2 regions of the Tepidibacter aestuarii genome follow, and region 1 is predicted to be linked to the other one. Evidence: riboswitches for the same ligand, from Rfam matches in the RefSeq annotation. Region 1 holds a riboswitch; the other holds the start of a gene.
What was found. Region 1 has a riboswitch for cobalamin ahead of cobT (nicotinate-nucleotide--dimethylbenzimidazole phosphoribosyltransferase). Riboswitches for the same ligand answer to the same signal wherever they lie in the genome.
Positions count from the first base shown of each region.

Region 2: another riboswitch for cobalamin. It lies ahead of M2214_RS03460 (DUF2162 family putative transporter); the one in region 1 lies ahead of cobT (nicotinate-nucleotide--dimethylbenzimidazole phosphoribosyltransferase).

Region 1 is NZ_OW235315.1:198,048-206,056, reverse strand. It holds gene M2214_RS01035 (UxaA family hydrolase) at 1-147, opposite strand, end outside; gene M2214_RS01030 (UxaA family hydrolase) at 176-526, opposite strand; gene M2214_RS01025 (sigma-54 interaction domain-containing protein) at 861-2,249, opposite strand; cobalamin riboswitch at 2,742-2,916, shown strand; gene cobT (nicotinate-nucleotide--dimethylbenzimidazole phosphoribosyltransferase) at 3,025-4,071, shown strand; gene M2214_RS01015 (response regulator) at 4,076-4,432, opposite strand; gene M2214_RS01010 (deoxynucleoside kinase) at 4,656-5,312, shown strand; gene M2214_RS01005 (deoxynucleoside kinase) at 5,312-5,986, shown strand; gene M2214_RS01000 (amidohydrolase family protein) at 6,128-7,039, opposite strand; gene M2214_RS00995 (HPr family phosphocarrier protein) at 7,300-7,539, opposite strand; gene M2214_RS00990 (sensor histidine kinase) at 7,578-8,009, opposite strand, start outside.
Region 2 is NZ_OW235315.1:729,598-737,606, reverse strand. It holds gene M2214_RS03475 (cobaltochelatase subunit CobN) at 1-4,605, opposite strand, end outside; gene M2214_RS03470 (DUF2149 domain-containing protein) at 4,683-5,024, opposite strand; gene M2214_RS03465 (MotA/TolQ/ExbB proton channel family protein) at 5,008-5,691, opposite strand; gene M2214_RS03460 (DUF2162 family putative transporter) at 5,705-6,403, opposite strand; cobalamin riboswitch at 6,556-6,736, opposite strand; gene yunB (sporulation protein YunB) at 6,966-7,652, opposite strand; gene M2214_RS03450 (DUF5673 domain-containing protein) at 7,687-8,009, opposite strand, start outside.

The DNA of each region.
Region 1 (8,009 bases):
ATAATGATTTGTAAGAACTATTGAATTTTCTATTTTATCAGATATTTTTCTTGCAATACCATCCATACATTCATCTACAGCAATAATTAAAATATTATTTCTAATTCCTACCGTTCCATCTGCTCTTACGTATCCATTAAATTTCATAAACCGCACTCCTTTCAGTTAAAACAACCTAGCCTACTGTTATTCCTTTTTCTTTAAGTCCCATTTGTCTAATAATTTCATCTATTATAACATCTGGAAAATTGATTCTTTCACTTCTCACATTGTGAACATGTACTAACTTCCCTTTTTCAATTTGTTTTGAGCTTTTTCCAATTGAATATCCGCATTTGATAATTTCTACATCAGCTTCAATATTACAAATTGCAATCTTATTACCAAAAGGGATTGGATCAATAGCCGTAATTACATCTAAAACTTCAGTTTTTTCAGAAAGAATTTGTACTTTTTCGTTTACATCAATATTTTCTAAAACAGTAGCAACATTATCATTTGGATGTTTTATTATTGCTTTTTTCAATTATTACACCTCTTTTCATATTTTTTTACTTTTTATGTCTACACTTATTTGTTTAGCAATAACCATGCCAAATTTTTATTTATTAAATTGACTAGGTTATACGGCTATATCATTTTATTTTTTTCTACAAATTTAAACTTTTTTTGACTCAAATCGTCATTTGCGACTCAAAATTCATCTAGTCGCTGCGCACTGACTCATGTCGCCAACGATCCCTCCGGGCTCCGTTGCTCAAAATATTTGCAAGTATAGTTCTTCCATCAACTTTATCAACAGAGCAAAAATTTTATAATCTCTTAGTCTATAAAAAAAGTACAGCTTATAGCTGTACTTTTTAAGGACAATACTTTCGTATAAGTCTAGTTGCTTTTGACTGACTTATATCTAAAGCTTCTGCCACTTTTCTAGAACTTTTAAATTTTTCATGGACTTTAGTTATTAATTCTTTTTCAAATTTCTCTTTTTCTAAATCAAAAGACTCAGGAAAAGCATTGTCTTTTTCAGATTTTGGTTCTTCAAAGAATATTTTAGGTAAATCAGAAACTCTTATTATAGGCTTTGAAGATGTAACTACTAAGCGCTCAATGATATTTTCTAATTGCCTTACATTTCCAGGCCAACTGTAAGTTACGAAAAACTCTAAACATTTTTCTGATAAAGAACAAGTATATTTGTATCTATCATTGAATTTATTTAAAAAATAATTACTCAAAGCAATAATATCTTTCGGCCTTTGTCTTAAAGAAGGTATTTCAATCTCAATTACATTTAATCTCCAATATAAATCTTCTCTAAATCTTTTGTTTTCTACCATTTCCATTAAATCACGATTTGTAGCTGCTATTATCCTTATATCAACTTTTTTCGCTTCTCTTCCTCCTATTGGAATGAACTGTTTGTCCTGAATTACATGTAAAAGTTTTGCTTGAAGTCTTAAAGAAAGTTCTCCAATCTCATCTAAAAATACAGTTCCCTTGTTAGCAAGTTCAATTAACCCAACTTTTCCTTTGTCACTCGCTCCAGTGAAAGCTCCTTTTACATAACCAAACAATTCTGATTCTAATAAATCTTCCGGAATAGCAGCACAGTTAATAGTTAATAAATTCATATCCTTACGATTGCTTTTTTTATGAATATGTTTTACTAAAACCCCTTTACCAGTACCCGATTCTCCTCTAATTAATATAGTCGAATCTACCTTAGAAACCTTTTCTGATAGTTCAATTATTTTTTTCATCTCTTGGCTTCTTGATATAATCTTCTCCTCTATAAATTCAATAATATTATCTTCAAAGTTATCTATTTTTTCGCAATTTAATAAACCTTCTTCTAACTTTTTTCTAACTACATCTATTTCATGTATTTTGTCTCTCACACTCATTACTACAAGTTCAACATCTCCATTTTCATCAAGTATCGGTACTGCAGTAGTTATTATAGTCTCACCTAAGTATGATTTTTGTTCAATAGTCATTCTTCTTTTTTCTTTATATATAATAGGCAATACAGATGGGTACCAGCATTTAAGCTCTAATAGTTCATAAAACGTCTTTCCAATTATTTCACATGGTTTCATTCCATAATGCCTCTCACATGCTCTATTTACATAAATAACACGATAATTATTATCATAAACAAAAATTTCATCAAAAGCATTATCTAAAATTTTTTTTAACACTTCATAATCTAACTTATTTTCTAATTCATTTTTCTTATTATCCATATTCATATCACCTCAATAATATATGAGTATAAAGTGAAACTTAATTTAGATTAAGTTTTTACTACAACTAATCTTTTAGGTTTCGGATGAATTTTTAATAGTTATATATCTTTTATTTATATATTTTTCCCATATTCATTATATTTAGCAATAATTATGCCAAAATATAATCTTCTAAAATTTTATACACTTTTTTAAAGCCAAAGCATTCATCTGACTAAATTATATAATAAGACAAAATAACCATTTCACATAATTCTATTTTTCTATAAAAATCAAAACGAGTCTTTTTTAATTCTCTTTTTAATCAAAAAAGACTCAGCGAGTCAGTTTCAACTCATTAATTCTTTTAAATTTATATTATTTAATTTTAAATATTATATATAACTCAACGCGCTTAAAAATTAACCATTTAAAAGTCATAATACATATGAATAATATACCAAATTTAAACCTAGAAAATAAAAAAGGAATTTACCACTAACACGTAGAATATAATATTCAGTACAAGGTGCCTTTAATAGGAGAATAGGGAATTAGGTTAAAATCCTAAACGGACCCACCACTGTAATGTGAAGCTATATCCATGTATCCACTGGTCCTTTCCGGGAAGGAGAATATAGCTATGAAACAAAGTCAGGAGACCTGCCTTGTATAGGGTTGATACGGATGACGGTAAAGTCCATATCTTTAATTTTTGATACCAAAAATTAAAGATATGGACTTTTTGAATTGTACTAATTGTACTATAAGTAAGAAGGGGGAAAATAAAAATATGAAGCTTTTAAACAAAACAATTAATTCTATAAGCAAAACTGATAGAAGGTATATGGATTTAGCTCAGCAAAGATTGGACAGTTTTTTTAAACCCGTAGGAAGTTTAGGAAAATTAGAAGATATCTGTGTACAGCTATCTGGTATATATGGAAAAACAGACTTTGATACTTCCAAAAAAGCTATACTAGCATTTGCAGCTGACCACGGTATTTATGAAGAAGGCGTTGCTCCAGATCCTCAGGAAATTACAAAACTTCAAATTCCTAATTTCGTAAAAGGAGTTAGTGGAGTAGGTTGTTTAGCTAAGAGTGCAAATGCAGATGTAATTGCAGTTGATATTGGTATAAACTGTGATGATTTAATAGATGGAGTTTTAGATTATAAAATAAGAAAAGGAACTTCTAATATGGCAAAAGGTCCTGCCATGACATACGATGAGGCTATTCGCTCACTGGAAATAGGTATTGAATTATCTAACAAACTTATAAATGATGGATATACAGTACTTGGAATAGGTGAAATGGGGATAGGGAATACATCAGCAACTAGTGCTATAATATCAGTATTTGGAGACTTAGACCCTTTCGATGTTACTGGAATGGGCTCAGGCCTTAATAATGATTCTATAATCAAAAAAGCAAACACAATAAAAAAAGCCATAAATATTAATAAACCTATTAAAGAAGACCCTATAGATGTATTATCTAAAGTAGGTGGCTTTGAAATAGGTGCTATGGCTGGAGTTATACTAGGTGCAAGCAGTAATAATATACCCGTTGTATTAGACGGTTTTATATCTTATGCTGCTGCTATCATAGCATATAATATTAATAATTTAAGTAAAGAATATATGATCGCATCTCATTTTTCAAAAGAAAAAGCAACAAGTAAAGCTCTTGAACTTCTAAAGCTAGAACCTATGCTTTATATGAATATGCGTCTTGGTGAAGGAAGTGGAGCAGCTCTTGCCTTTAACATAATAGAGTCCGCTAACTATATGTATAAAAACATGGCAAAGCGAGATGAAATTTGTAGCATTGTTTAATTATCTATACAAAAACTTTTTCTAATGATTCTTTTAATCTATCTGGGTGTACAGGCTTTATTATAAAGTCTGTCGCTCCACTTTTTATAGCTTCAATAATCTTCTCGTGTTGTCCTATATCAGATATCATTACAACTTTAGCGCTTTCATCAATCTTTATTATTTCCTTTAATGCTTCTATACCATTCATTTTAGGCATAGTTATATCCATAGTAACTATGTCAGGCTTTAATTTTATATATTTTTGAACCGCTTCTTTCCCATCACAAGCCTCTCCGATAACTTCAAATCCAAGCTTTTGCATATTATCAAAGAGAAAATTTCTCATAAAAGTAGCATCATCTACTATTAATATCTTCATTTTTTCACCCTTCCTAACCTCTAACTAGAACTATTTTACCATTTTTTTCATCAAAATTCAATCTAAGGTTATATTTTAACTATAATGCGTGCCATTTGTCACAATTATATTTTAATACATCATGCTATAATTTAGAAATGTATTTTTGATCAAGTTTTGTAGAATTAACTCTATTTTTTTGATACAATACTGTAGATATTATTTTTAGAAGGTGATTTTAATAATGAAAAATACAAAAAAGGGAATTTTTATTTCCATAGAAGGACCTATCGGAGTTGGTAAAACTACTTTATCTAATATACTCAACTCTCATTTTAATTCACATCATTTAAGAGAAATAGTTGAAGAAAATCCTTTTTTATCTCATTTTTACACTAATATTAAGGAATATGCTCTTCAAACAGAATCATTTTTCTTCTTTAACAGAGTCAAACAATTAGAAGATGTTGAAAAGGTTATTAAGCAAGGTAACATTGTAATCAGCGATTATAACATAATTAAAAATTTGATATTTGCAGGTCTTACACTCAACAAAAAGCAATTCCATAAATACAAGCAAGTCTATGATATATTCGTAAGTGGTCTACCTCAATCAGATATAATAATCTATCTTAATTCTAACACAGATACTTTGATGAAAAAAATAGCTCTTAGAGACAGAAATTTTGAAAGACAAATGGATAGAAATTATATAGACAACCTAAGAGAAGAATACGAGTATTATTTTAATAAAAGATCTTTAAAACACTATTTTGGCGAAAAAACACCTATTATAATTGATGTAGATAATACAAATATGGATTTTATAAACTGCCAAAAAGATAGAGAGTGGATGATTGAACAAGTAGAAAGTAGCATAAAAAATTTAGGAGGCATCTAATGTTAAAACTTATAAATAACAATATTTCATCAATCCCTAGAGATAAAAATGAAAATATATTTATAACTGTAGCTGGAAATGTAGGTGCAGGTAAATCTACTATAACAAAGTTATTATCTCAAAAACTTAATTTAAATTCTCACTTTGAAAAAGTAGATGATAACCCTTACCTAGATGATTTCTATACAAATCAAGAAAAATGGGGATTCCATCTTCAACTATATTTTCTAGCTCAAAGATTTAAACAACAAAAATCAATAGCATCAAATGGATTTAATAATATACAGGACAGAAGTATATATGAAGATGTTGAAATATTTGCAAAATCTTTATATGACAACGATAAAATGAGCAAGAGAGATTTTGAAACTTATAGAGATTTATTTTATGATATGATCCCTCACTTAAAAAAGCCAAATCTTATGATTTATCTGAATGGTTCTATAGATACTATAATAGATAGAATAAACTTAAGAGGTAGAGATATGGAGAAAAGAGTTCCTAGAGAATACTGGGAAAATCTTCATTCAAGATATGAAACATGGATAGATAGCTATACAGATTCTCCTATATTATACGTAAACATAGACAAGGTTGATTTAATTGAAAATCCTGAACAATTAGATATTATAGCTGATGAGATAAAAAAAATATTGGATTTATCCGAAAGCTAAAAGTTCTAAGAATCTACCCTCTTAAGGCTGTAGATAAGAACTTAACAGCTTCCGGATTAGCTCTACTAGAAATTCAGTTGAAGTAAAAACTCTATCTGAATTAAGTTTTTCTTTATTAATAATAAAAGATGCTTATAGAGTCTATAAGCATCTTTTATTATTCCTATAAACATACCCAATCTCATTGTCGTTTAAGTTACAAGCTTTTATTCCATTTTTTATCGCCATAGTAATAACATCTTCTTTTCTTATCCCAGATTTTATTAAATGATTCACCTCATCAAGTGTTCCTTGAACATGCTCCACCTTATAGCATCCACTATCGCTCCCTACAGCCATTTTAACTCCCATTGCATACGCTAGAGCTACTGAATATAAATGTTCTCTATACACCCTTTCTATTACATTAAAGAAGCTCTTAAATCTATTATCTCCCTTCATTAGATTTCCAAGAGGAGATAATGTTGGTATCCATATAATATCTCTTTCTGCCATTTTATAAATTTCTCTATCTTTTATAAAGTAACCATGTTCTATAGTATCAACACCACACTCAATAGCCATATCTATTCCATCGGATGAATTCACATGAACCATAACAGGTATTCCATTATCTTTTGATATATTTACAATTTCCTTAAGTTCTTTTTTATTAAAAAATATTTCGGTATGATTTATATATTTTTCAAAATCGACAAGACCACTCAAAACTATTTTAAGATGATCCATATCTTTAGACTTTAAATAATGAAATAAATTTTTGAAGTCATCTAAATCCCTCACAGGAGACCCTAAAAATTTACCATACATACCATGCTTATAGACGGCTTTGACAGGTGATTTAAATATAATTTTTTCTTCCCCTGCTATTTTTCTAGCTATACAAGATACTTCTAAATCATCTCCTCCATCTTTTAAAACATAAATCCCTATTTTTTTATATTCTTTAAATCTTTTTCTTATAATTTTTTCTATTTCTTCTGTTTTTGATAACTCTCTAGCTTTTTTGAAATCTATTCCATCAAGAGATATATGTATGTGACAATCTATCATATTTTATTCCCCTTTCAAACATATTTCCCGAGAAATACAAAAATTCACATTATATTTTCCAAGTAATTTTAGAAGTATTTTATTATATAAAATTCGTCTAATTGCTACGCACTGACTCATGTCGCCAACGATCCCTACGGGCTCCGTTGCTCAAAATAGTTGTAAGTGTAGTTATTTCATCAATATTATCCACAGAGCGAAAATTTTATAATTCCTATAGTATATAAAAAGACGACTTAAATTTTTAAGTCGTCTTTTTCTTATTCTTCTCTAAGATGAGATCCCTGCATTAAAAATGTTAATACTTGTTTCGCTTCTACTTCATCCTCAACTTCTACAACTATTTGATCAGGATTTTCATTTACTATATACATAGCTCCTATTATAGACTTCGCATTTACAGAATACTCTCCAGATTTCAAGTATACTTTACCTTTCAACTTAGATACGAATTCTACAAATCTATTTATATCCTCAACCTTCATAAAAGTTACTTTCATTTCATTTCCTCCTCTACTATTTATTGCCCTTAGTTTAATTATAATGAATATATATCTGAAAATTCAATGTTTATTTTTTCAACTAAGTCACTATTATAATTACATTCTTCCTCAATTTCACAATTATTATTACAATTATTATACGGTAATCTTATGACCGTTTGAGTTCCTACACCGACTTCACTTGTTACCGATATGTTTCCATTATGTTTTTCTACTAAAGACTTTACGAGAGATAATCCGACTCCACTTCCTTCGTGTTTTCTTTTTAAAGATCCATCAACTTGCGTAAATCTATCGAATATAGTGTCTATTTTATCCTCTGGTATACCTATTCCATTGTCTCTTATACTTATAAGCATATAATCAATATTATTACATATATTCACCCATATACATCCGCCTTTATCAGTATTTTTTATAGAATTCGATAATATATTTAATATTATCCGTTCTATTATATCTACATC
Region 2 (8,009 bases), 530 kb from region 1:
ATTATTTGCTTTTCTTTGTTTTTGTTCCTCTTTTTTCTTAATTTCATAAGCTTTCACACCAGTCTTTTGACTCTCTTCATGATTTTCTGATTTCTTAGGCTCTACCAACTCACCCTTTTTCATACCATGAGTATTCATTGACACATCCATTTCTTTTTCTTGTTGTTTTTCACCTGTATTACTTATATCAGTTTGTGATTCTATTATATTTTCAGGTGTCAATAATGTTTGATTATCTTCTATAACTTGTTGAGTAGGATTTATTTCATTATCTTTCTCTATTTTAAGTTGTTGTTCTTGTGATTTTTTAGACTCTTCAATAGACTCTTCTGGTTCTTCTACAACAGGAACTGTTTCATTTTTCTCATCTTCTTTTTGTTCTATATCGTCTTTATCTTTATTCTTTTTTTGTGATTCATCTATTGCACTGTCTATTTTTAAATCGTTATCTGTAGCTTGTTGATATATATTATTAAACTTATTTAATGTATCCTTATCCAATGTAGTAAAACTGGCTGCCAACTCATTCAATTTAACATTTGCACAAGTATGATGACAACAAACAACACCATAATCTACAGCTGTTTCAATATAAATATCTGAAAGTTTTTTCATTGTTTCATCATCAGTCTCCCACATATCACGTCTTGCAGCTTCTAAATTCCATCCAATAACGGATTGAATTACATAAGGATCTAATTGAGAACGAATACTCTCATCAAATATAAATGTTTCAGCTACATTTTGCCAACCCCAGTCATCAATAGCATCTAATGTTGCATCCATTAAGAACATATTTTCTATATGCTTTCCAATTTCAACAGAACCAGAAAAACCTTCTTTTAACATACCTTCAATCCATTTAGGATTCAATATCCTTGTTCTTAACTCTGTTGATATAAACTCTGATAATGTTTGAACTTCAGGTTCTCCAGCTTTTCGTGTATTTACAATATATGATTGAACATCTTTGCCAGAAGCCACCTTAGCGGCCAAATTCAATCCTCCTAAATACTGAGCTACATCATCATTATCCATTGTTCCCCATATTGAATCTCTTATTTGAGTGACAACATCTACATAACTTAATACATCTTTAAAAAGATCTTTTGCTTTTCCATCAAAATTTTTGCCAAAAGTATCTTTTCCATAAATAAATGACATTCGATTCATGTAAACGTCAACAAGATCTTCTTGAGAATCCCATGAATCTGTAGCCTCAGCCATGCTCGAAACACCTGTTCCATAAGTTCCTGGTGCATCTCCAAAGATTCTTGCTCCTGCTAAGAAATCTGCTGTTTCTTCATCTATACCTTCCTCTTTTAGTTTTTCCTTTATAATATTATAATGTTTTTTAAGATAGTTATTATCATTAGATTCATCAAGCTTTTGTACTAATCTAAAAGCTTCATCTAAAATTTCTGCTGTATTTGAGAATGTATCTCTAAATAATCCTGATATAGTTACTGCTACATCAACACGTGGTCTTCCAAGTTCATTCAATGCTGTAACCTTTACAGAATCAACTCGTCCATATTTATTATATTCAGGTTCTGTACCTATTAATCTCATAATCATTGCGACAGTTTCACCATTTGTCCTCATTGTTTCAATAGCCCATAACACCACACCTACAGATTCTGGATATTCTCCATACTCAGCTTTATATTTTTCAAGCAATTGATCCGCAGCTTTTTTTCCTGTTTCCCATGCTGCTTTGTCAGGGATTTCTCTAGGATCAAATGTAACGATATTTCTACCTGTAGGTAATGCATCAGGTATTCTTAATGGATCTTTTCCTGGTCCTGGTTCAATATATTCTCCATTAAGAGCTCTTAAAATATTGCTAATTTCTTGAGTTGCTAATGTTAAGTTATTTTCAATATTACTTCTATCATTTTCCCTATTATCCTTATCATAACTTACAATAGAATCCACCATCTTATCCAATAGTTCTCCTTGTGGTGCTTCACCTAGTGTATGTAATCCGTAAGGCATCAATTCTTCTGTAAACGCTTCAAGATATTCATGTAATTCTTCAGCTGAATCATAAAAGTTATTTGTCAGATCTAAATTAATTTCTTTATCAAGATTATTACTCTTAACTATATCAATAATCTGGTTTTGTAGCTGCACAGTTCTTTCATTATCTCCGTTTTTCATTTCATTTAAATATTTTATAATTAAATCTTGTAAATTTACTAAATCACCATAAAGCTCTGGTTGAACCATTGGAGGAATCAAATGGTCAATAGTAACTGCGTAACCTCTTCTTTTGGCTTGAGTTGCTTCACCTGGATTATTCATAATATAAGGGTTAATATTCACCATATTTCCAATCAATTGATCAGGCCAATCATCTTCACCTAAACCGACACTACGACCCGGTAACCATTCTAAAGTACCATGGGTACCTAAATGTATTACAGCATCAGCTCTAAACTCATTTTGCAGCCATAAGTAAAAAGCTATATATTGATGTGTAGGTGGCAATTTTGGAGAATGAGCTATCTTGCTTGGATCATCTCCCCAACCACGCATAGGTTGTGGACCTACGAAAACGTTCCCCATATTCATACCTGGCAGGATAATTTGACCCTCTATTACCATGATATTTCCTGGAGCAGGTCCCCATTCCTCTTCTACATCATCTTTTAATTCTTGTGGTAAATTATTATACCAATCAAGGTATTGCTCTACTGGAATAGTCATAGCACCTGCATCTAATAATTTTTCCATCTCCCCTGGTGCCCAGCTGCCTACATTTCGTCCACGTTCATCAATCATTTTCTTTATTGATGTATAATCTGTTTCTCCATCAATGTTATAACTATTATCTTTTAATGCTTCTAAAATATTAGATGCACTTTCTATTGTATTTAAATACGAGGCAGAAATACCATCTTTTCCACCATCATGATTATAATAAATTAAAGCAACCTTCTTCTCTTCATTTTCTTTGTTTTTAAGATTTGCCCAAGATGATATTCTTCCTTCTAAACGTTTTATGTTATAGTCTAGAGCCACTTTTTTTATAAGCGATACACCTGTAACAGGATCAGTTCCTATTTCCTTTGTTCCTCCCATAAATACTGGTTCAATTCTTCCATCCATTTCAGGTAGTGCTATTTGCCAATACATTTCGTTAGTAATTCCAGCAGGATTTTGTTCCCAATTATCCAGATCACTACTATATGTAGGTGAAATTACCGGTACATTTAATTTTCTAAAAAGCTCAACACCTACTTCAGGTTTTCCGTATTTATAATTGAATCCAAATCCTGCAACATAAGCATCAATTATACTTTTGTTGTTTCGAATGAAATATTCATCTAATAGCACATCTCTCTTACTATCTGTAAATGTAAGTATCACATTGCTATCATTTTTTTCTAATTCTTTTAATAATTCTATATACATATCCATATCATTATTTTTAAAACTACTGTTATATGTTGATATTCCTATCCATGGAGCATTTTTCTTAAAATGATTACTTCTTTTATACCAAGCTTTATATGCCTCTAAATTTTCAAATACTCCTGGGAAAGTTTGTGGTGTTTTTAAACAGTTTTTTACTTGTTCAAATAAATCACTTGTATCTTTAGAACAGTTCAATGTATTTTTAATAGCATTTGCTAAATCTTCAGCTTCAATATTTTTGTCTGCTCTTTCATAAAAAGCATGATAGGATGAATCAATTACAATAGGTGTTGTTGGTCCATCATCACTACATACTGAATTGTAAACTGCATCTGTAACAGAAGTAATAAAATCATTTGAATCTCTTAAGGATACAAATAATTCATTCCAACTGTCTTCATCTGATTCTGAAGAAATAATATTCTCTTTTAATATATCTTGTGCTAAAAGTATTCTTTGATCTTCTTCATAAACTGCCTCATAAACCGATTCATAAACTGCTCTATGTGCTGTATTTGTCATTAACCCAATATCTATTTCTTCAGTTTCTTTATTTATATATTCATAGAAAACTTTACCAAGTTCTCCTGCATTAAATGAAATTTCTCTTGCATCAGGATGATAAATAAATCGACTCGGCATTTCTGAAGGTTGTATTGATTCATCTACTTGTAATCCTCCTAATTTTCCTAAATAGAGAAGGAGCTTACGCATATTTTCAACTCCACCTTTTGTGAAGTAATCTTTTATTTCTTCATCTTTACTATAATCAATATTTGGATACTGTCCTGAAAAATCACTACTTCTCGTAGCATATACATGACATGATTCAGGAGAATCTGAAATAATCGGTCCTAACGAGCTAATTCCATCTGAACCAATCATTTCCATTAATAATGCATCTGCATTTTTTAAATCAGTCTTCAACTCATCAGTAATATTTGAATTATTTAAAAGTGTCGTGCTAAATATTTTTACATCTAAAGGATATTTCTCTTGAAGTTCTTTATAAGCATCTACAGCAGGAGCAATATAACTGTCACTACCAAGTACTAAAACAATTTTTATTTTATTCATATCCTCAGCATTTGCAATAGGTATATTAATAACATAAGTCATCATTATGCTTAATAATATAAAAGTAGCTATTAAACGTTTGTATATATTTTTTAAATGATACACGAATTTTTATCCCCCTTTAAGTCTATTTGTATAGTATTTAAGTTAGTCTTTTGTTCTATGTAATTATAAATTATTCCTTATTTTTTCTGCCCTTTATTTGACAATTCACCTTCAATTAAAATCAATTTTCCCGTTTTAGGATCTTGAAAAACAGTTCCCATTTGATTGTATCCTTCTCCTGATCCATCATTTAGTTCAGGAATCTCATTAAGCTCTGTTCCTTTATCTACAGCTGTTATCTTCTGTAATTTCTGCTGCATCTTTTTCCTTTCCTCTGGAGTCTTAGTGTCAAAAATAACATTTTGTAAATTCCATGAAAGAACGAGTGCAACCATTAATCCACAACAAAATACCATCATTACATCCATTAAGTTTGCCATTCCAGCTAAAGGATCTAATTCACTATCTTGTGACTGCATTCTTTTTCTCCCACTCTTCCTTATCAAGCACTTCACCCCCTACAATTAATTCCATAATTTTTTCCATATAATTTATATCTTTTTCATACCATCTTCTCCTGATTTTAGAAATCATAGATGAAATTGCACCAACCGCAACACCCACTACAGTAGTATCAAATGCAATAATTACCGCTTGTGAAAGCCCCTGTACATCGCCTTGGCCAAGGGCTCCTAATCCTGGTCCCAAAGGAATAAGTGTTCCCATTAGTCCCAATACTGGTCCCAATTTCGTTATCAAATCTGTCTTATCTAGAATTTTTTTCATACGGTATTCTTCATTGTCTAAAATATCTCTTGCAAGAATTTCTTTTGTGTCTTTACTTATATTTTCTTTATTCATAAAATCAAAAATTATATCTTTTTGTTTTTTCATTAATTTACTGTTTTCTACAACTTGACAAAGGTTATTTTTCTGCCATGAAGAATTTTCTTGAATATCGCTTAAGATTTTAGTTAGCTCTACCATTTTTACATCTTTTCTTCTTCTCCTTTCAGCAATAAAATTACCTAGTTCCATAAAAATAATTACTGTCATTAATAGTAATCCCGCTATCACCGGAATCGAGAAGCTTTGTGCAATAGAATGCAAAACAATCGTTAAATATTCAGACCCTTTAATACTCATCTTTTCTTACCTCCTATTTTCTATTTTTCAATTCATAAGATATAAAACCGATAAAACTCATTACAGCTAATCCAACTCCTACCATTGTTAAAATCTTCAACGAGTCAATAGTCATTGATGAAAATGACATTTGAGCAGAATTTACAAAGTTAGGAATGAAAAGTCCTAATGCCACTGTTATAATTCCAAAAAACAACACCACTGAATTAAATATACCGCCTGGTTGAATATTCATACGCTTAATCATACACTGTGTCCCAAAAGCTACTACAATCAATAAAGCTATAAAAAATAAGGATATACCTAACTCTAATAGTCCATTGAAAACTTTTACCTGAAGCTTAAAAAAAATGACACTTACTGCCATGGCAATAAGACAAAATGGACATGGTAAAAATGCAATAATATGATTGCCATGTTTTTTACTACATAAAGAATTATCCTCTTTAAACTGAGACTCCTCATGTAATCCAAGATAAATTAAAAAGCCGGCTAGAATCATTGATCCTTCAAAAGTATATTGATCAATAAAAACAGAAATGCTTTTCATTCGTGGTGTAAACATGATAATTAAGATATACAAAACAAATCCAAAAATAAACGAAATAAAAACAATAATCTTTCTATTCAGCCCCGATGCTCCTAAAATCAATCCTGTCTTTAAGCTCAAAATGAAAAGAGAAACAACCATACCTAAAAATGCAAGAAACATTAAAACCCTCCTTTCTAAATTTAATATTTTTCAAATAAAAAAAACCTCTCAACAAAACATCGAGAAGTTTATATATATATATGCAAATTTATCCCAGTAATTAGGCTCTAAACATTTACACTATAACAACACCCCCTATCGCTCGTAGAGTTAACAGCATCATCATACAGGCAGGTCTTCTGGCTTAAGGTTCATCATCCTTACTTCCTTCCCAGTTTCCCAGTGGATTTATGTAAGAACTTCCCTTTTACAGCGGCGGGACCGCGCAGGATTTTCACCTGCTTCCCTTTTAACCGATTGTTCAAAATCGGCACCTGTATGCACAATATTCTTTTTTACATCCAAATTATATCACATATCCTTCAATCAGACTATATAAAATAAGTATATTATTCTATAATAAGCTTTTTATGTATAATTTTGTAAGTATTCATTGGTACTATAAATGAAATAATAAGGGCTAGTTTTTCATAGAAAAACATAACCCCTAGGTACAATTAAAGCACTATTTTAAAATCTAAACTAAAATATGAAGTTTATACATATTTAATTACATACTCCGTTAGTCTACACTAGGCTCAAGTATATTCCCAACCTCTTCCTTAGGAATACTTACATAGTTTTGAGGTACCTTACCAACTACTATAGTCTCACATACAGGCATCTGACTTAAGACCTCTTTATATGATGATGTGAATGGAATTATAACTCTAACCTTAGTCTTTATTACTAAATATATCCTATGTCTAGTCTGGTTTATCCCTGATGAATCAAACTCCGTCTTAAAGTCTACATTAACTATTCCAACAGGTTGAATCCCTATTTTCAACTTAGGTCCATACTTTGCTAATATAGAACTTTTAAATGCAGTACCCAAAGGGACATTTGCAGATGTAGTCTTTATCTTCTTTAACTGCTGCTGTACTTCAATAGCAACATCAGATGCTATTTTATTCATTAGTATAGTATTTGCTTGTATCATGGTAATATTTCCATCTACATCTGTTTTAAGACTTATAAGTTCCTCATATTTTATCTTCTCCTTTAATATACCCCCAACAGCGTTGTTTATAGATCTATTTGCAAGCTCTTGTGCTTTTGATTCGGCTATTGCTTGAACTACGGGTTTTATCTTTCTATCTACAAATACGAATGAACCTAAAGCGGTAGAAAATATTAATATCAAAATCATTACGGTTAAAACTTTTTTCTTTTTCTTTTTTTTATGAACCTTGAGTAACTTTTTCAAGATAATACCCCCCATATTATAATATGAGGGGTATTTATATTTGGTTACTCATTTCTTTATTTTTTATCTTCTTGTTCAACAGACTTTCTACATCTTTAATATTTGACTCTTTGAGCCTAAGCTTTACCTCATCATTTTTTTTAGTTCTAAATAATATAGTATGAGAATCATCTTCGTCATATGTATAAGAATTTATTTCCTCCCACTTATATAGTTTAGTATTAATTATTACCCCTTTATAAGTTATAGTTTTTTCGTAATATAATGAAATTACAATATCCCATATTAAAATCCCTAGTATAATCCCCTTAATCCTATAATCCATATTATTTTCATCCGCTAAAGTCAAATATATTA